2 regions of the Bacillus sp. ISL-75 genome follow, and region 1 is predicted to be linked to the other one. Evidence: riboswitches for the same ligand, from Rfam matches in the RefSeq annotation. Region 1 holds a riboswitch; the other holds the start of a gene.

Region 1 (17,944 bases):
GAGAACATCTACTACAAGAACAACATGGAACAACAAAGAAGGCTTCCTCTTTCTATGAAAATCAAATGCTTAATTACCTAAATGATAAGATGACAGAGTTTATATCTAACCAAAGTATGATGTTTATAGCAACATCTGATTCAAGGGGTAACTGTGACTCCTCTTTTAGAGCTGGCTCAATAGGTTTTGTACGGGTTATTGATGATAAAACATTAATATATCCTGGATATAAGGGGAATGGTGTTATGGCAAGTTTAGGGAACATTATTGAAAATCCCCATATCGGATTAATGTTTATAGATTTTTTTGAGTATTGCATTGGGTTACATGTTAATGGTAAAGCTTCTATTCTAGAGAATGGACAATTATCATCACTAAAAATGACAGAAAAGATAAAGAAGGATATTAAAGAAAAAGAAGGAAATAGACCCGAACGTTGGGTTCTTATCAAAGTTGATGAAGCCTATATTCACTGTTCAAAACATATCCCAAAACTAGAAAAGATGGACAAAAAAATATATTGGGGAACTGATGATGAAAAACAAAAGGGGGGAATTTCTTTAAAGCAAAACAAAGTAAAGAAGATTAAAAATAATATTCATTTATCGGGCGCAATTCTGAAACAAGAATTGTGCTTTTTCTTTATGTTTAGGGCCATTTTCTTGAATAAGAGAAGGGATTATTCGTAAGTAAATTGAAGTTAATCAGAAGATGTTATTTAGTTTAACATCGGGACGTACTACTCAACATTAAGGAGGGGTTTGAATTGAAGTTATTACAAATTAGACTGTTGGTTAATGATTTTAAAAAAAGCTCCAATTTTTACAAAGATTTATTAGGACTTCCAATAAGTTGGTATGAAGAAGAAATGGAATATGCACTTTTCAATAATGGAGAAATGAAAATCGAGCTTTTATCCCGAAAAGCCATGGAAGAAGTGGTCGGAGAGGAAAATAAATTTTTAGAAGGGGAATCTCAATCAAAATTTCTACTTCAATTTGAAGTAGAAGATGTTGATAAGACTTATAACCGTTTAAGAGAAAATGGGATTGAATTTATTACTAAACCACACGATCGTAAAGAATGGAGATCACGTATTGCACATTTTCGAGACCCAGATAGGAACCTTATTGAAATATATAAAATGCTGTAATTAATTAGGGATTTTTCAAAACTTATAGTAACTCCGCTTCAATTTATTCGAACGGAGTTATTTGTGTTGCTACCGATACGAATTACTAGAATAATTTTATACGAGAAAAAGGAGGAATTAACGTGAGAATAAAAATTGAAGAATATGAACTTCCCCATATAAAGAAGCTGTTGTCTATCAAATCTGGGAATTAGTGAAGGAGTCCGTGGCTATGGTACAACAACTCAGGAACCTCCATGGGAACAGAAATTGCCTTTGTCCATCCTGGTTTAGATTGGGAAGGGTAGACGTGGCCGAACAACACGTAATCCGTACCGTCCTGGAGAGCTTTTTCACCTTCATGATAAGAGTGAATGGAACTTCCCACCCTTAACTCCGGAAACGCTTTTTTTACTATTGCTGACTCTAAACTATGAAAGGCTAATTGGACCCCTGACACCCTTGTAGCGAAAGCGACATCCCCCCGGTCATTAATGATTATTTTTGATAGGGGGATATCTTTGGAAAGCAAATCCACCGCTTGAAAAAGTTCCCTTGCTGTTTTTTGCTTTTCCCGTAAGTGAATCGACGTTACATAGGGGTGTATATCGATTAAAATCTCCCGTAACTGCTCGATTGGCATCTTACCGTTTGAAATAATATGTAACTCTTTAGCTTTCGTTAAAATTCGCGTCACCCCTTAAAAAATTTCGCTAATTGAAACAAGTGAAAAACAAAAAAAACACTTTCCATGTAAGAAAGTGGTTTGATAATTTGAAATGATATGCGTGCGCACTCAAATATCCCGTTTTCCACTTCCCTACGCTGGTATTAACCAGATCAGGTTCATAGAGTCCCGAAGTAGCACTTCAATCTCAGCCCTTTAAAAAGGCACCTCTAGAGGATTTGTTTTCTATATTAATTTGTAATAATTACCTGCATGTATAATACTATCACCATTGTAAGAAATGTCGAATAATTATTAATACCTTAGATGAATAGTAGATAAGTATGACTGACTATTTATTAAAAAATTCGTTTTTAGAACAATATTATCTTAAAGCTTTTATCATGCCTATTCTCCATCCTAGTTCTTCTGAAATGGCATTTGCATATTTTAAAAGTGAATCAATTATTTTATTCAATTGATTATTTTGACTTGCCGAATTGATAGATAGACTAATGGATGCAGCTACAGTGTTATCCCATGAAAAAATTGGAGCTGCAATATTTGTTAGTCCCGTAGTCTTTTCACCAGGTGTTATGGAAAAACCATGTTGTTTGATTAATCTTAATTCTTCTTCTAAATCAGTCCTGTCCTTAACTATATCCTTTTCAGTTAGTTCTGTGATAATTTTGTCCCTCAGCCTAAAACTTAAATTAGCTAAAATCACCTTGTTGGCGGCATCAATGGATAGAGGTAGACGTATACACTCCACACCTGTATTAAAATTATAGATGGGATTTACTGAATTAACAGATTCGATTACTACCCCTTCGGATCCTTCAGCGATTGACAATCTCACATTTTCTTTCGTTTCATTCGATAATTTGATTAAAAAAGGTAAAGAAGCATTACGAACGGACATGTTTTCTCTAATGGAGAAACCTAATTCCATTATTTTAGTCCCGAGACGAAATCTTCGTGTTTCTCTATCTTGAACAACAAAGCCAACTTCGCACAAACAGTTAAGTAATCTGTGTACCGTCTGTACCGGGATCTTTAATTCTCGGCTTATTTCGGTTGTACTCCAATCTTCTTTTTCGCCATTTGGCTCTAATAGAGTTAGAAGCAACATTGATTTATGTATTACTCCGGACATTCCAATCATCCTCCTGTGTAGCAACTTTTACACAATCATAATAGTAAAATCCTTTGACAATATTTTGAATAGTTATGTAACATAATTTAACAACCATTTTTTATTGATGTAAAACAACTTCCCAAAAAATAACCCAAAAATTATAATTTTTGTTGTAAAAAATCTGGAGATAGACAAAGGGGAAATAGATTCAGACTGGATGTCAGGGGAATGAAGTAGCTTTCCTTCCCGAATGTAAGGTAAAAGTCCTACCGCCATTCTATAAAGTAGAACTACTAACAAACAAACAAAGAAAGAGGAGGTGAGCCCCTTATCTTTCTTTGTAGTGTTAAGTTACTATAGAAAATACTATAATATTATTCTAGATTTGCATGTCTACTAAACATAGTTGTCGAATCTAAATGCTTAATATCCATATATCTTAGGATTAAAGCATCAAAAAATAATAATAACGTTTGTTCAAACAGGGAACCCATCGGCTGAATCGTGTGATATTGACTGGTTTCTTTATCTTTCGGTGAGCCAGGTATCTGAACAGTCATGTCAACTAGCTTGCCAATGGTAGAATCAGGAGAAATCGTTACAAGCGCTACCTTAGCTCCAATGTTATTCGCTTTTTCTGCCATGGAAACCAATCCTCTCGTTTCACCGGAACCAGAGCAGATGATGAGTAAATCCCTATTTCCGATATTTGGAGTCACCGTTTCTCCGACTACATAGGCATCAATCCCCATGTGCATCATTCGCATGGCAAAGGACTTGGCCATTAGTCCGGATCTTCCTGCACCAGCTACAAAGACTTTTGATGATGTTGATATAGAATTGACTAATTGTTCGGCTTCAAAATCAGATATTTGAAGGGAAGAATAAGTAAGCTCTTCAATCACCTTTGTTAAATAGTAAGTGGTTTCCATTGCAATGACATCCTTACCTTAAACAAGTGCTTCTTGTTTAATTAGTTTCTGCATTTCGGAAGCAACAACTTTTTTATCTTTTTGACCAGTGATGCCACCTCCTACGATAATTAAGTCTGGTTGTGCCTCAATCACTTCTGGAAGTGTCTCTAATTTAATTCCACCTGCAACAGCGGTCTTTGCATTTTTAACGACACGTTTAATTGTTCTCAACTGTTCAAATGAATTTTCACCTGCAGCTTGAAGGTCATATCCAGTATGAACACATATGTAGTCAACACCGAGGGCATCGACCTCTTTTGCGCGCTGTTCAATATCTTTAACATTAATCATATCTACCAGAATTTTTGATCCTTGTTTCTTTGCTTCTTCTACCGCACCAATAATGGTTGCGTCATCTGTCGCCCCTAAAACCGTGACGATCCCCGCTCCTGCTTCGGATGCTTTCATCACTTCGTATCCACCAGCGTCCATCACTTTCAAATCGGCAAGAACAACTAAAGAGGGGAAAGCTTCTTTAATTGCTTTTACGGCATGAAGTCCTTCATTAATCACAACTGGAGTTCCAATCTCTACAATATCAATGTAGTCCTGAACCTCGTTTACTACTTGTTTTGCCTCTTCAATATTGACCAAATCTAGTGCTAATTGTAATTCCATGTTTATTCCTCCTAATAAATGTATTGAGTTTTCTTACAATTTCAATTATATTTTAAATATTCTAAAAAAAAAGTACGCACTTTAAAATCATATAGTGTAGAAAAATATACCGTAGGTTTAGAGTGTATTTAAAATGGGGTGAGGATATTGAGTCGTTTTGATGAAAAAACGTTTAACTGTGAAAAGGAATTAACCTTAAATGTCATCGGCGGAAAGTGGAAAATGCTGATTATGTGGCATTTAGGAAAGCATGGAGTGCTGCGTTTTAATCAATTAAAATCAATCATTCCAGACATAACACAAAGAATGCTTGTCAATCAATTGCGTGAACTAGAGGAAGATCTAATTATAAACCGTAAAGTTTATCCTGTGGTTCCGCCAAAGGTAGAATATTCCCTAACTGAACTAGGGCAGTCCTTAATGCCGATCCTGGAATCCATGTATGAATGGGGGAAAAACTATCGTTTAAAATATTTGGAACATACCAAGTTCTTAGAAGATGCGATTAAATAATCAATTAGAAATAAGAGTGCAATGTAAAAGGATCATCGATTACATTGTGCTCTTTTTTTGTGTGATTACTATCATACCTAAAGTAGTCGTTTCTTTTTAACTATCTTCATTGTAAGAAATGAATTTTTCTTAGGAATAATTCTCATTGTAATCTTTCCTCACACAAAAACGTTGATTTTCCTGAAAATTGAGAAAACTTAATTGGAGCCTATCTTTTTTTATGTAAAGATAGGGGAGTATTAAATAATAAATCCATTTGAGGTGAGAGTATGAGAGGAAAAGCAGTGGAGTGGGAGGTATGTTGCTTATGAGTGCTGAAAGAGAAATGGTAGTAGATTCATCGAGTACGCATGTGGAAAGCTCACTAGGTACGACTGGAGAACTGAAGAGAGAGATTACTTGGAAGGATGCGTTTTGGTTTGCCAGTGGAGTCCCTGCCTTAGTATTATTCTCTATTGGTGCTATCGCAGCTACTGTTGGGAATATCTCTTGGGTAGTTTGGGCATTATCGATCTTGATGGGTTTTCTTCAGGCATTCACTTATGCCGAAATTGCAGGCATGTTTCCAAATAAATCCGGGGGAGCATCCGTATATGGTGCCATGGCGTGGATTCGTTATTCAAAACTAATTGCTCCTTTATCGGTATGGTGCAATTGGGTCGCATGGTCCCCCGTATTAGCTCTTGGAACGCAGCTGGCATCAGGGTACGTATTAAGTATCTTTTTTTCCGATTCTGCCATAACGACATGGCAGCTTACCCTATTAAATTTGGATTGGATCAAGCAGGGTCTGTCCTTACGTATTAATGCCAGCTTTATGATAAGTGCTGCTTTTCTTTTACTGATTTTTGCCATCCAACATCGAGGAGCCCTCTCTGCTGCACGTCTACAAAAAGTACTGGCAATCGCTGCCCTTTTACCGTTACTATTAGTTGGAATCATCCCATTATTTACCCATGGAGTTTCAATCCATAACTTATTTCCTCTTCATCCATTGTCAGGTTCCTGGGATATGGGAGGATGGACATTAATGTTTGGAGGAATGTTTTTAGCCGCTTGGTCTACGTATGGATTCGAAACAGCCGTGTGTTATACAAGTGAATTAAAGAACCCGCAGAAAGACACCTATAAATCAATCTTTGCTTCGGGCTTACTTTGCATCGTTATCTTTACACTGGTGCCTTTTGTATTTCAAGATACTTTAGGGCTTAAAGGGCTGCTCGATCCGGATGTTGCAAGTGGTGCGGGTGTTAGTAAGGCGATGGCACATATGCTGGGTGGAGGTGTTATCATCGAAGGTCTTTTCGTCCTATTGTTAATCCTCTCATTAGTATTAGCGATTATGACCGCAATGGCCGGTTCATCCCGAACATTATACCAGGCTTCAGTTGATGGATGGTTCCCCAAGTACCTATCCTATGTTAATAAAAATGGTGCCCCGACTAAAGCGATGTGGACGGATTTAACTTTCAATATTATTTTGCTTTTGCTGTCGGATTATACATTTATACTTGCAATAGCAAATGTAAATTATATCATCTTTAACTTTCTCAATTTGAATGCTGGATGGATTCATAGGCTTGACCGTCCAAATTCGTCCCGTCCATATAAAGTGCCTATGTGGCTTTTAGTCACAAATATTGTCTTCGCTTTTGTCAATCTTATCTTTGTCGGAATGGGAGCGGATATATGGGGCGAAGGTACATTATGGACAGGTTTAATATGTGCCTCTCTTATTATTCCAGTGTTTCTATTTAGGCATTACGTAACCGACAAAGGGAAGTTTCCTGAAAGAATGCTGGAGGATATGGATATGAAGAATCCTTCGGTAGTAAAGAGGGCTGGCATTTGGCCATACGTAACCATCATTGCTGCGATTTTGTTCATCGTGATCGCTCATGAAATAGCTGTCTATCATTAAACAATCAGATTGATAAGTTCTGGCTAGAAGAATGTAAACGAGATTTCATATTTGAAATCTCATTTGCATTTTTATAGAGAAAGTGAAAAGTCCCTAATGGTAAATCAGGGACACTTTATGCATAGGTTTCTATGCCATAGAGATATATAGACTTGTCGTAGGCGATGGGGCAATTGAATGAGTGACCATTTGAAAAGCTTCTGTTATTTCAATCTTGCGATATGTTTCGACCGCCCGACCGGCGACCATTAGTGTCTTTCGATAATCAATCAGCTGGCCGTATTGATCCGGTTCAAACATCTCTCAGGATCTTTTAAACGAAGAAAAGACATAGCCTTCTGCAGCCGGGCAGCTTTTAATATAAACGTCATGATTTTGAACTCTCCCAGTAGGAGAGTAAGCGATGGCGCTTTTTATCCGTAGTTTGGCGCTGCTGATTGTTTCAGGTAAAAATGTAGCTCGAGAAGGTGCAATGTCTTCGACGAGCAACCTAGTTATATGACGGTCATTAACGGCTTCAAGAATTTGTTCGGGATCATCCTCTATAATCACTTCCTTATTGGGCGTCCACACATCCATCCAGTAATGGTCCATATGTTGTTTCCCTACATGGAAAATAAAAAATTCGGGATAGATTCGGAGTTTTCCAGGTTCGTTTCCAAGCAATGGGCGATGGAAATCATAAAATTTCGTTATGGCAGCCATAAGGAGAGCGCTTGCCCCAGCACTCCCACCTGATTGGCGAACCACAATTCCTAGGCGATCCTGTTCATTAAATCCAGGAAATATATCCATGAGAGTGCTCTTTACACCATTAATCATAATATCGAAATCATTCGTTTGAACGACAGATGTAGTGTGCATTTCTTATAGCCCCTTTTTATTTTCACTTTATCTATAAGTCTAAAACAAGACAACCATGTTTAGCCCTTGATACACAAGGCAATATGACATTCCCTTCCTTTTTATCAGAATCAGACAGAAAGAAGTCTCTGTGGTCAATATCCCCAGCGAGTACATCGATTTGGCAACTGCCGCATCCGCCGATTTTACATGAATACGGAGCTTGAATATTATGTTTAAGGAGGGTTTCCAACAAACTTTCTTCCTTCGTTACAGTCAGTATTTGATTGCTTTTATTTAACTTCACCTGAAAATCGTGCTGTGGACCAAAATCAGGGGGGGTAAAGAGTTCAAAGTGAATGCTATTTTCGGGATATCCATATGTTTTTGCTGCATTGGCATATTCTTTCATCATTGACTCTGAACCGCAAAAGTAGACATGTGTTCCCACTGGTTTATTTTTCATAAGGTCAGTAGTCATTTTCTTCCTATCTTTTGAAAAATAGAAATGAGTTTCGTCTGGATAAGTATTAGCTAAGAAATCATGAAAGGCACACAATTCCCTTGAAGGAGCTGCATAATGCAACTCAAAGGTCATTCCTTTCCTTTTTAAGTCCGCTGCCATTGCTAAAAAAGGTGTAATTCCGATTCCTGCAGCAAAGAAGACATGATGTTTGGCACGGAAACTTAGGGGAAAGTGGTTTTTGGGATAGCTAATATGAAGCTTATCTCCAATTTCTACTTGATCGTGCCAATAAATAGAACCTCCTTTCGACTGTTCACTACGTCGAATCGCAATTTGAAAGTGGGAAGTGATATCAGAGTCAGTTGTCAGCGAATAGTGGCGCTCAATCAGACCTTGTTCAGTCATTAAATAGGTGGTGATATGAGATCCTCCACTAAATCGTGGCAGCGGTGAACCGTTTGCCGTTACCAGGCTGAAACTTTTAACCGTTGGTGATTCAAGATTAATCTCATCTACAATAACATCAATTGTTTGAGTAGCCACTTTATTTCCTCCTTCATGTTAAATTTTTAAATATCCGAGATATGCATCAAGTCTTTTTGAGTAGTGAACAGAAACATCCAGAGTAGCACTGCAATGTTCGCAAACAAAATCATGCCCGACATCCACTTTTCTGTTTATTTGATAACACTTCACACAAAATACCCACTCATCTTTCGGTCCAATTCCGTTGAATAGGATTTCCTCATCCGTAAATCCTTCTTGATAAGCCATCTCCTTCACTTTGTTCATCATGGACCATTGACCAGCAATATAAAGTTTCGTACCCATCACTTGGACTTGAAGGATAGGGGAAATCTCTTGTTCGGTAAATGATGATACAATATGAATACGATTAGGAAGAATTTTTTGAAGGAACCACTTTTTTTCTAAATGGGTTCGATTTAAATTTATATAGAGGAACATTTCAATTTTACTTAAGTTTAAATAATAAATTATTGCTAAACTATCAAATAAAGTTGCTTCATCAATAAATAACAAGACTTTATTTGTCATAGACGCAAGCTTTGAAATTGTATGATTTAATGATTCAAGCCCCATAAACGATTCACTTGTTGTTGAAGAGTCCATTTGTTGTTTAGTTGGTTCATGGTAAAAAAGCCGGTATAAATTTTGATCTTTTGAAATTTCTACATAATGACTACGGAGCTGAATAAATTCAGCTCCATTCCATTCTTGAGTGTTTTTTAAAATGCCAACTTTTTGAGGGAACGCCCCATCTAGCAGCTTTACTTCCGTTGAATACACATTTTCATATAACCTCTCTTCAAGAGAAAACTGATACTGGATCATGTTCACTTTATTCCCCCTGTTTTACCTGTAAGGTCTGTTCTAAATATTCAATAAGTTGATTTTTGTAGCTAATAAATCCTTTGTATTGAGAGATATAGTCAGGTAAATCGCTTAAGACACGATAAAAGCGATTGATCCATTTTTCATTTTCACTTAGCTGGTTCACTGATCGTAAATGGGTGTGAATGCTGAATAAAATCCCATTACTTCTTGGGAGACGGAATAATCTTTGATCTTCCACTCTTAAGTGAACGAGCTGACCAATATTTTCAGTAGTTAAGTTTTCTTTTTTAACTCCCCATTCATCAAAATTTTCAGGGAATGTATCTAGGATGGGATCGACTGTTAAGGTCCAGTTCAATCGGGTCCAAGGGTTGCCTGCTTCCATTCTTAAAAGAAAATTACGCACTTTTTCTGCTAAGCCGCTATCTGAAAAGTGCGGTACTGGTGAATGAAATTCTGTATAACTCATACCAAGATTAAATGCGATTGACCAGTTTGCTGGGAAACATAGCTGCCCAGCATCCATATAAAGATCACCATCTCTTTGGGCAATATAAATCAAATCTTCTTGAACATGACAGCCGATAAAGTCTAATGGCTCATACGGCAAGCTGGAGGAATCCCCAAAAATAAAAGTATGGTTTTCATCTAATAATCGATTATAAAACGTCCAGCAATTATTATTTTTCTCTATACTGAAATTGTTAGGGTATAATGTGGTTAATTCGTTCAAAATCATCTCTAAAATTTCCCATTGTGCTTCTAACGAGTGTGAAAAAGACTGATATGCCTGGTCTTTTTTAGTATTTAAAATTTGTCGCTTAAGTTTTATCTCTTCACAATATTCTGGAGTAATCTCAAGTAAAAAAGGTGGATCCAGTGCTTCAGAATTATTGGAATATCGATATGAGTCTCCTTTAAAAGGGAAGGGGAAGTGTTCCAGGATAGATTGATTTCTCATTTTTTTTCTTAAATCTATTGGGTTATCATAAATGGACATTACTTATCCCTCCTGACAGATAGATTGGTTTATATAGAATGAGCATTCTAAGCGGGAATACCTGACCTAGAATGCTCGTTTTTCTTACTGAATCTTAGTATTTGACCTAGTTTTTACTATAATATTTTGATCTTACATAAAAGCAGGTTCTGGTAAACGATGACCAGTATAAATGGCTTCCCCATCACTTTCTTTATCAAAAATAACCGTTGTTTCAGGAGTAAAGATTAATACGTCCCCAGCTTCTGCCACATATTTTATCCCTTGATCGTCGCGTACAACAATTTTTCCGTGTATTATGACCTTTTCTTCCAAATAGGTATAGGTGAATTCAAAATCTTCCGAAGGTTGCATAGAAAAGTAACCCATGGATAAGGCATTTTCTTTTGAACAAATTGGTACATCAATAATTTGGCTTTTTAATGCTGGAATTCCCAGTAGTCCGTTCAGCTCTTTTTTTTCAAAAGTACCTGCTTTGATTAGCTGGACACCTGGCTTCGCGCTTAAATAATGGAATTTCTCTTTTGTTACTGTTTTTTCACTCATTTTCTTCACCTCGAAAAAATTTTTTCCATAAAGATTTAAATGTTGTCATACTTGCCTTCGGTGTCATTCTTTTTAAAAAGCTTTATTGATTGGAATAAAAATATAATTACATATTCACCATGAAAAACCCACTTGATTTTCTTGATTATTGGGATAATTTTGAATTATATGTCAATATATCTAACACAGAATGCACTTTTAGTGATCTTCTATTTAAAAAAAAACGGAGATTGTAAGATTTTGTAACGTACAATTTCATATCATCCTACTATTTAGGAAAAGTCTGTTTATTTATTTTATAACCTGTGTGAATATTAGCTCATTAAAAAATGGGAAAAGAGGAGAGGATCTAATGAAAAAAGTGGTCATTATTTCAGGAAGCCCATCACGATTTTCACGGTTAAATGGAGTTTTAGATTATGTCCACACGGTTTTAGAACAAAGAGTGCTCCAGGTACAAACCATTCAAGTGTGCCAGTTTCCAGCAGAGGATTTATTACATGCCCGATTTGATAGTAATGAAATACAAAAAGCAAATCTATTAGTCGAACAAGCTGAGGCTATTATTATTGCCACACCGGTATATAAAGCTTCATTTAGTGGGATTCTGAAAGCTTATCTGGATTTACTGCCACAAGAAGTATTCGTTAATAAGGTCATTTTACCAATTGCAATTGGCGGAACGGCAGTCCATCTACTAATGCTAGAATATGCACTTAAACCGGTGCTCTCTATCCTTGGAGCTACAATAATAGGAAAAGGAGTTTTTATCCAAGATACCCAAGTAGGCTTGAACGAATATGGAAAGACGGAAATCGCTCAAGAAATTAATAATCGTTTAGATCATTCACTTAATCAACTTATAGGGATAACTATATAAAGGTACAAAAGTAATTGTATGGTTAAGCAGCCTTTCTCCAGATACTCGTTTGTTGGCACAACTCACTAACTTATCAAACTTCTATATAATCAAATGTTAGAATACATAACATTGAATTCGTTATTTTCTCAATATTCGGGAAAATAAAGTAGGATTTTCTAGCAACTTATGTGATTATATGAGTAATCGTAAGATAAATGGTTAGTGATGTAATATTTATTGACATTAAGAGGTGATGGGTTTGAACGGGTAGACTGGTGAATGGGGCTACTAGAATGAAAAGGATGGATGGAATTGCGAGTACTTAAAGATAAGACGTTAAAACTTACCGCTTCAGTATTGACGATAGGAGCGCTTGATGGAGTCCACAAAGGACATCAGACGCTGATCATAGGAGCGAAAATGCGTGCAAGAAAGTTTAATGTACCTCTGGTTGTTTATACGTTTGATCCGCCGCCCCAGGTTTATTTTAAAAAGAGACTCTTTTGTTAACACCTTTAGCTGAAAAAATAAAATGGCTAAGACTGCTTGGTGTCGATTATGTCATTGTAGCACCTTTCAACGCTAATTTTATGGGAAGAGAAGTTCATTCCTTCCTAACAGAACTTGCTGATTTAAATCCATTAGAAATATGGGAGGGACAAGATTTTCAGTTTGGTAAGAATCGAGAGGGAGATGTAAATACTTTACGTAAACATTTCTCTGTCCAAGTTTTGGAACCCATTCGTTGTAGTTCGGGAGAGATTATTTCTTCTAGTAGAATACGTTTACTAATTATGGAAGGAATGATTAGTCAAGCCGAACAGCTATTGGGTTGGAAGAGGTTATCTCCAGATTTGGCAGGTGGTAACTATTTATAGATATCACCATTCTATTTCTCTAGAATTCCATTAAAAAATAAATCTGTCATGTATTAAAGGGAGGGGCAATATATGCTTAAATTGTTGAAAAAAAGGAATTATTTATTTATTTTCATCATGGCACTCATTTTTAGTTTTCCATTAAATGCTTTTGCTGCCGGACCAGGGCCGAAAATTGATACTGGAGATACGGCGTGGATGATTGTTGCGACAGCTCTTGTTATTTTCATGCATGTTCCAGGTTTGGCACTCTTCTATGGGGGGCTGGTCAGTGAACGGAATGTCATATCGACCATGATGCATAGTTTTGTAAGTCTTTTAATTGTTAGTGTTGTTTGGGTTTTATGGGGATATACCTTGAGCTATGGCACCGATATTGGAGGTTTAATCGGTGGTCTTGATTTCCTCGGTTTTAAAGATGTTGGGGGAGAACCGGCGCTTGGCATATTAACAATCCCGCATTATCTGTTTGCTATGCTACAAATTGCCTATGCGGCTATTACCGTAGCTATTATCTCCGGTGGGATAGCAGGGCGGATTTCATTTTCCGCATGGGTGATATTCGCTGCCCTTTGGCCTACGATTGTTTACGCTCCAATGGCCCACTGGGTTTGGGGAGGCGGCTGGCTATACAAGATGGGAGAGCTTGATTTTGCAGGTGGTACAGTTGTTCACATTCTGTCAGGTGTTAGTGCACTTGTAGCGGCTTTAATGATCGGACCAAGAAAAGGATATCTTTCACATGAACACAAACCACACAATATTGTGCTCTTCTTATTCGGGGCTACTACTCTATGGTTTGGCTGGTTCGGTTTTAATGGTGGAAGCGCACTGGCTTCCGGCTCTATCACATCGCTTGCCTTTGCAACTACCCATATAGCCGCGGCCGCAGCTGGAATAAGCTGGCTTCTGATAGAATGGAAATTACGCAAACGCCCGACTCTAATTGGGACAGTTACTGGGGCCATTTCCGGACTGGTGGCGATTACTCCGGCCGCCGCGTATGTAACGATTCCGTCCGCGTTAATAATTGGTATACTTGCTGCACCTGTTTGCTATTTTAGTATTTTCTTCTTAAAGGCTCGTTTAAAGTATGATGATACATTGGATGCATTTGGTGTGCATGGAATGGCTGGTATTTGGGGAGCTCTTGCAACAGGTATTTTTGCAACAAAGGATGTGAACGCAGCCGGGAATAATGGGTTGTTATATGGTAACCCAGAACAGCTTCTTCATCAATGTGTTGGTGTAGCTGTAGCGATTCTTTTAGCATCAGTAGGAACTTTGGTTGTTTTGAAAGTGATCAGCATATTTACACCGTTACGTGTAAAAGAAGAAGAAGAGCTGCTTGGTTTGGATTTAAGTTTTCATGAAGAGCAAGCATATACGAATATTAGCATAGCACCTGATTTGAATACCATAAGTACTCCAAAGAAGGAAATCCTTTCATAGAATTTTATTCTATCAAAGTGGAAAGGAAGGAGCCGGTCTGAAATCCGACTTGGATTTTTGGGCCGGCTTTTTTTGTAAGATTAGTTAAATGCTCTGACAAGAAAAGCTTTTATTCTAAAGAAACAAAATAATTTATCTTTTATGTTATGTTTCCTTACATGAAAACAGACATTTTCCTGAAAATTGAGAAAACTCTGTTGGAGCGGAATTTTTTTTATGTCATGATAGGGGTGTATTAAATATATCCATTATGAGGTGAAGAGGATGAATGAAAAAACGTTGACAAAAACGGAATTCAATTACTTAAGCCAAAAGCCAGGTGTTCAATTAATCAAAGCCCGTACTTATGAAAAAAAAGAACTGAACGGACTACTGGGAATCCCCGCATTAAAAAGCCAAATTATTGATGTACCAATTTGTTCAAAAGAAAATGCTTTATCCATGGGTTACTTTTCTATGAAGCCTTCGGAAGATTTTGAATTTACCTATACGTATTTAGAGGTGAAGGTGATTTTAAAAGGGAAGATCGTTGTCCGTGATGACAAGGGCGAAAAGCATGTGGCCGAAGCAGGAGATGTCTTAATTTTTACGCCTGAAACAACGGTTATTTTTGATAAAGAAAGTGATGGGGAAGCCATTTATACCGGACACAGATTACCTGAACCTGCTTTTATGTAAGTTAAAATTTGGAAGGGAATGAATACATTGACGGATACGAATGTTGTTGTAGATGAAGGTGTAATGAAGGTACCGGATTGGTGGTCATGTCCTATCGGTTTTGAAGAACTTCAAAATAAAGCGCATTTGATTGGAAAAAGTGAACTATTACCTCGTGCTTCCATTTCAGATCAAGAAGGAATGTACCCTCGTCAAAGTCTTCAGGCAATCGCGAAATCGGGTTATGGTGCATTTACTCTCCCAGTTGAAGCGGGGGGAGCAGGTTATGGCTTAACTGGTTTTGCCGTATTAGCCGAAACGTTTGCCCAATATTGTGCTTCTTCTACTATGTGTTGGGTAATGCATACAGCTGCGGTACATACATTGTATTCTGCAGGAACTGAAGAACAACGTCAACGTTTGATCCCGGCTGTATTGGAAGGGAAGATTGGCGGGCTAGCGTTTAGTGAGCCAGACACAGGAAGTCACTTTTGGAATGTGGTAAGTGAAGCCCCTCGAGTAGATGGAGGGTACCTGTTGAATGCGGACAAATCATTTGTGACAAGCGCTGGTGAAGCAGACTGGTATATCGTTTGTACCAATTCACCAGACAGTACGAAATCGGATAAGCTGATGTTTTTGTTAGTGGAGGATTATCAAGATGGTGTTGAATCCTTCCCATTTTCCGCCATGGGGCTGCGTGGGAATTCCAGTGGTCCAATGAAATTTAAGAATGTTATGGTCCCTGTGGAAAATCGAGTTGGGGATGAAGGGGGAATGAACAGATATAACGATAATGTGATTGATCCGTTATTTTTGTTAGGAACGAGTGCTTGCTGGATCGGGATTTCTCAAGGAGCCATTAACGCAGCTATTGACAGTGCAAAGAAAAAAGTGCATAAAGACACTGGAAAAGCAGTAGCTGGGTATCAGGTCATTCGCCATGAACTAGCAAAATCTCAGATTATAGTAGATAGTGCTAGGAGTATGCTTTTCCGTGTGAGTGAAGCGATGGATCGATGTATCAAAAATGAGGAAGAGTTATCAAAATGCTTATATCCGCTCTGGGAGTTAAAAACACAAGCTGCGGATATTGTCATTCAGGTGACTAATCAGGCCCTGCAAGTTTCGGGTGGACGAGGATATCTCACCGGGCAAGTGGAAAAGTACTTACGGGATGGTCGAGCGGGGGCATTAATGGGACCTACCAATGAAATTCTACGAGAATGGATTGGCCGCACGTTAATTGAAGTCCCATGGTTTGAGTAGAAAACCAGTATATCATTTTAAAAACACAGAAGCCTGTCTTTATAAAAAAGTGGGCCCTGTGTTTTAATTTGAAAAACGTATGGTGTGTATGAAAAATTAAAATTATTCATAAGATTCCTTAGTATGTGGAGGAGGAAATCTAGAAATGAGTAGATTAACAATATCAGAGGATATTCATTTAAAAGGGTGTCCTCGAGATACCCCAAAAACTTTGAAATTAGACTCTATGACGCTTGTATTATTTGGGGCAACTGGTGATTTAGCGAAAAGAAAGATTTTTCCGGCTTTATTTAATTTATTCTTGGATGATAAAATACCTCAAAAGTTTGCCGTTGTCGGTCTAGGAAGAAGGCAATGGTGTGATTTTGCATTTCAATCTCATGTCAAAGAATCTATTATAAAATTCTCTAGGCGTTCATGTGAAAACTTTTCAAAGCTAGATGCATTTTTAAGTGCTTTTCACTATCAGACTCTGGATGTAACCAAACGGGAAGGGTATAAAACTTTACTGACAACCGTCCAGAAAGGTGAAAAGCAGAGGAATATACCTGAAAATCGCATGTACTATCTATCCGTTGCTCCAGAATTCGTGGATGTGATTACCGAAAATATAAAGGAGAGTGGATTAGGTTCTACCAAAGGCTGGCGGAGGCTTATTATCGAAAAGCCTTTTGGTCGTGATTTACAATCGGCACGTGAATTAAATGAAAAATTAAAAAAGGGCTTTGAAGAAGACGAGATTTATCGTATTGATCATTATTTAGGTAAGCCCATGGTTCAAAACCTCGAGGCATTGGAACAGGCCAATCCTGTTATTCGAACTTTATTGAACAAAAAGTACGTTGCTAATGTTCAAATTACAGCTAGTGAAACAGTTGGGGTAGAAGGAAGAGCTGATTACTATGATCAGGCAGGTGCGATTCGTTTCAAAATCACTTGATGCAATTGCTGATAATGACCACTATGAGCCTACCAGGAAAGAGTACTTCTAAAGAGATATCCATTGAAAAGAAAAGAATCATGGAGTCAATTAGGCCGACCCTAAAAAAAGAGGTAGCTGTTAATATGGTTCGTGGTCAATATATCAGGGGTGAGGTCCATGACCAATCAGTTATTGGATATAAAGAGGAACCTGGAATTAAGGAGTCTTCAACCAATGATACCTTTATTGCAGCTCGTTTATGGGTAGATGACGACTTCTGGATGAGAGTACCTTTCTATCTACGCACGGGCAAACGAATGAAGGAAAAGTTGACACGCATCGTGATTGAATTTAAGAATCCCTTAAAAGATTCTAACTTTGATGAAATGATGATGCCTAATCTATTAATTATCCAAATTAATCCCCACGAAGGTGTTTCGTTCCAATTGAATCTGAAAAATCCCATAACCAATCAAACTGAGCCAGTTACTGTAGAGTTTACAGCCAATCAGCAAGATGTACCGGAAGGATATGAACTACTACTTTTTGATGCATTACGTGGTGATGCCAGGTTTTTTGCTCATTGGAATGAAGTTGAATTATCATGGAAATGGGTACAGCCAGTATTGGAGGCATTTGAGGAGAATCTTCTTCCACTCCATCCCTATAGGTCAGGGTCAATGGGTCCGAATGAGTCGGATAAATTATTACACGAGGATGGGTTTAAATG
Region 2 (3,080 bases), on a different contig from region 1:
TCGTGCAGTTCGCCTTCCATGGTTGTTTCTAACGGGTGTACCTCATATTTCACACCAGATTCAGCAATGACTTTAATGGCTTCATCAACGTATGGAATGACGTCTTCTCCATCCTTTGTTTTCGGTATGATTTGAATGCTGATTAATGAATTCGCCATGTTTTACTACCCCCTAGTATTTTGGTAAAAATTCATTTGTAAATGCTTTTTTCGCATCTAGTTTCTTGTCGAGAAGCTTATTATCATACATCCATTGGGCATAATTTTCCCAAACCTCTTGCTTTTGAATTCCCCATTCCTTTGCATCATCCTGATATTTTGGAGACAACCATTCTTGACTCTTCTTTACAAGCTTTGGATCTAAATCCGGTGCTGCTTTAATCAGGATATCTGCCGCTTGATCAGGGTTTTTAATGGCAAATTCATACCCCTTGGCAGCGGCATTTACGAACGCCTTAACCGTTTCAGGGTCCTCTTTGATCATTTTCTCGTTTGTTTCTAAAACAGGTGTATAGTAGTCCAGTTTGTCAGAGTAATCTGTTAAGTAAACCATATTAATTTTTTCATTACGAAGCTCTGCTTCTACACCAGTCCACCCATAGTAAATCCAAGCGAAATCGATGTCTCGTTTCACAGCCGTAAAAAAGTCCGTATCACCCATGTTCACGATTTTCACCTTATTGGCATCGGCGTTTTCCTTTTTCATGAGAGAAGTGATGACAGATTTTTCGACTGGCGAGCCCCATCCACCATATGTTTTTCCTTGAAAATCTTTCGGAGATTGAATCTGTTTGCCAGCTGGTGAAGCGAATCCTGATGTATTGTGTTGAATCACTGCAGCGATCGATACGAGTGGTACCCCTTGAATACGTGCCTGGGTAATCGCTTCTTGGTAGCCAACACCAAACTGCGCCTTGCCAGAAGCTACAAGTTGGTCAGCACCGGTCTCACCCGGCATGATAATATCCACATCCAAGCCTTCTTTTTTAAAGAATCCTTTTTCTTTTGCTACATATAATCCAGTATGATTGGTATTTGGCGTCCAATCCAGTACAATCGAGACCTTTTTAAGCGGCTGTTTTTTTTCTTTTGCGTTTTCTGTTTCTTTTTTGCTGCTGCATCCAGTCACTAAAAGGACTGAAAGGACTAGTACTAGCCATTTCTTCATGTAGAATCCCCCATATGTAAAATAAAATCGAAAGTGAAACAAATGAAAGAGAGTGAAACCTAAGTGTTGGTTAGAAGGCAAAAACTTGCTTAAACAAAATAAAGCACCCAGGTAAAGAAACCTGAGTGCATATCAGCAAACAATTAATTGTTTAAGAATATGTTCCCTCCGCCGGTATCAACCAGATCAGGTTCCAAGGGTCATCGTCTCACGGACTAAATCTCAACCGGCACCACCGGTTCCCCCACATTACTCGTATTCCACTTCATATCCTACTATTATATCAGTCAAGGCAGACAATGCCAACTGCTTTTATCTATTTATGCTTGTTAACAAATACTTCCTATCATGAAACATCCAGTTCTCATCTTCTGTTGGCACGTAAACAGAGGTTAATTCACCTGCACGAAATAACTTTGCTAGTTAACCTACGGTGTTACGAGTAAGGAGCTAGTTTCGTTCATGATAACTTATACGAACAGGGGCATTATTTGAGGATCCGTCTATATCCAATCATTTCAACTAATACAAAAAAGATGCCCCACCCCAATGGAACATCTTTTTCTATTGAACGTTATCCTATTTTCTCATCTGTCCCTGTTTCTCCAGAAGTCACATCCTCAATTAAAACAAACTCCTCCGACATTGGACGAAGTTTCTTGGATCCTACTAAGAAATAGTAGACAATCGCCACACCAAAAATCGTCAGAATCACACCCGCCAAAGGCAGCTCCACTCCAAACAATGGAAGAGTTGTCGTTAACACACTGTATTTTACCACGCAGAAGAAAGAGAAAACACCCAATACTAATGCAATCGCCGGTACCACAGGATAGCTTACCTTAAATGGTCTTTCCAAATTCGGCTCCTTTTTCCGCAGCACAAACAACGAAACCATACTTAAGCAGTACATCGTAATCGCACCAAAAACGGATAGGATAATCAATGCATTTGCAAAGTTTGCTGAGCCTGCTGCGATCACTCCAATCGCTCCTGGAACAATCAAGCCCCAATGCGGCACCCCGCGTTTCGAAAGATTAGACAAAAACTTAGGCAGGTATCCTGCACGAGCCAGGGCAAACGTTTGACGGGAATAACCAATAATAATACCGTGCAAGCTGGCAATTAAACCAAATAAACCGATAATGGCAACTGATTTTGGAATAAAGCTGCCTTCTCCATAAATACTTTCCAATGCCTGTGGAAGTGGATAATCCGCCGGTTTACCGGTACCGCCGCCAAGTCCTGCCGTTACGACTAAGGTTAAAATCGTTGCCACACCAAGCGTTAAAATACCGGAAATAAAGCCTTTTGGAATATCCTTCTTCGGGTCGCGCACCTCTTCTGCTGCCATCGCTCCCCCTTCAATCGCAAGGAAGAACCAAATGGCAAATGGAATCGCTGCCAAAACACCGGACCAGCCATGACTAAAAGCCATATCATTAAATATATTGGATGATTGAACATGAGGTAAACCGGCCACATAATAAATCGAGAGACCGATCAGTGCCAATACCGTTGCCACTAACTCAATGATAGCGGCACCTTTTACGCCAATTAGGTTGACCAAAATAAATAAAATAAACATTCCGACCGTTGCATAAACGGGATTAATACTTGGGATTAAGAAATTGATATACGCTCCAACAGAAACCGCAATCGCTGGAGGGGCAAATACGAATTCCAGTAAACAGGCTAAACCTGTTATAAAGCCCATAAACGGCCCCATTGCCTTTCGAGCGTAGGCAGACGGTCCGCCGGCATGAGGGATGGAAGTTGAAAGCTCTGAATAACTAAAAATAAAGGTCGTATAAAAGACAATAATAATCAGTGCGGCAATGCCGAGGCCAATGGTGCCGCCTGATTCAAAACCATAGTTCCAGCCAAAATATTGGCCGGATATGACCATCCCT

Evidence for each region. Region 1 has a riboswitch for thiamine pyrophosphate ahead of J7E63_RS26305 (thiamine phosphate synthase). Riboswitches for the same ligand answer to the same signal wherever they lie in the genome.
Region 2: it holds a riboswitch for thiamine pyrophosphate, as region 1 does, so the genes downstream of both, J7E63_RS16935 (ABC transporter substrate-binding protein) here and J7E63_RS26305 (thiamine phosphate synthase) in region 1, are expected to answer to the same signal.

Annotation. Positions count from the first base shown of each region.
Region 1 covers NZ_JAGGQX010000075.1:302-18,245, forward strand. Annotated here, with positions in the region: gene J7E63_RS26295 (pyridoxamine 5'-phosphate oxidase family protein) at 1-689, shown strand, start outside; gene J7E63_RS26300 (VOC family protein) at 767-1,153, shown strand; gene J7E63_RS26305 (thiamine phosphate synthase) at 1,344-1,829, opposite strand; TPP riboswitch at 1,933-2,041, opposite strand; gene J7E63_RS26310 (IclR family transcriptional regulator) at 2,185-2,955, opposite strand; gene hxlB (6-phospho-3-hexuloisomerase) at 3,312-3,869, opposite strand; gene hxlA (3-hexulose-6-phosphate synthase) at 3,888-4,529, opposite strand; gene J7E63_RS26325 (winged helix-turn-helix transcriptional regulator) at 4,677-5,042, shown strand; gene J7E63_RS26330 (trimethylamine N-oxide permease) at 5,350-6,963, shown strand; gene J7E63_RS29900 (hypothetical protein) at 7,093-7,263, opposite strand; gene J7E63_RS26335 (hypothetical protein) at 7,267-7,827, opposite strand; gene J7E63_RS30385 (PDR/VanB family oxidoreductase) at 7,859-8,815, opposite strand; gene J7E63_RS26345 (dimethylamine monooxygenase subunit DmmA family protein) at 8,834-9,625, opposite strand; gene J7E63_RS26350 (heme-dependent oxidative N-demethylase family protein) at 9,633-10,628, opposite strand; gene J7E63_RS26355 (cupin domain-containing protein) at 10,761-11,174, opposite strand; gene ssuE (NADPH-dependent FMN reductase) at 11,527-12,054, shown strand; gene J7E63_RS29905 (nucleotidyl transferase family protein) at 12,349-12,546, shown strand; gene J7E63_RS26365 (hypothetical protein) at 12,540-12,914, shown strand; gene J7E63_RS26370 (ammonium transporter) at 13,089-14,366, shown strand; gene J7E63_RS26375 (cupin domain-containing protein) at 14,631-15,044, shown strand; gene J7E63_RS26380 (acyl-CoA dehydrogenase family protein) at 15,063-16,292, shown strand; partial or broken gene zwf (glucose-6-phosphate dehydrogenase) at 16,519-17,944, shown strand, end outside.
Region 2 covers NZ_JAGGQX010000038.1:217,070-220,149, forward strand. Annotated here, with positions in the region: gene J7E63_RS16930 (thiamine-binding protein) at 1-158, opposite strand, end outside; gene J7E63_RS16935 (ABC transporter substrate-binding protein) at 172-1,167, opposite strand; TPP riboswitch at 1,314-1,423, opposite strand; gene eat (ethanolamine permease) at 1,742-3,080, opposite strand, start outside.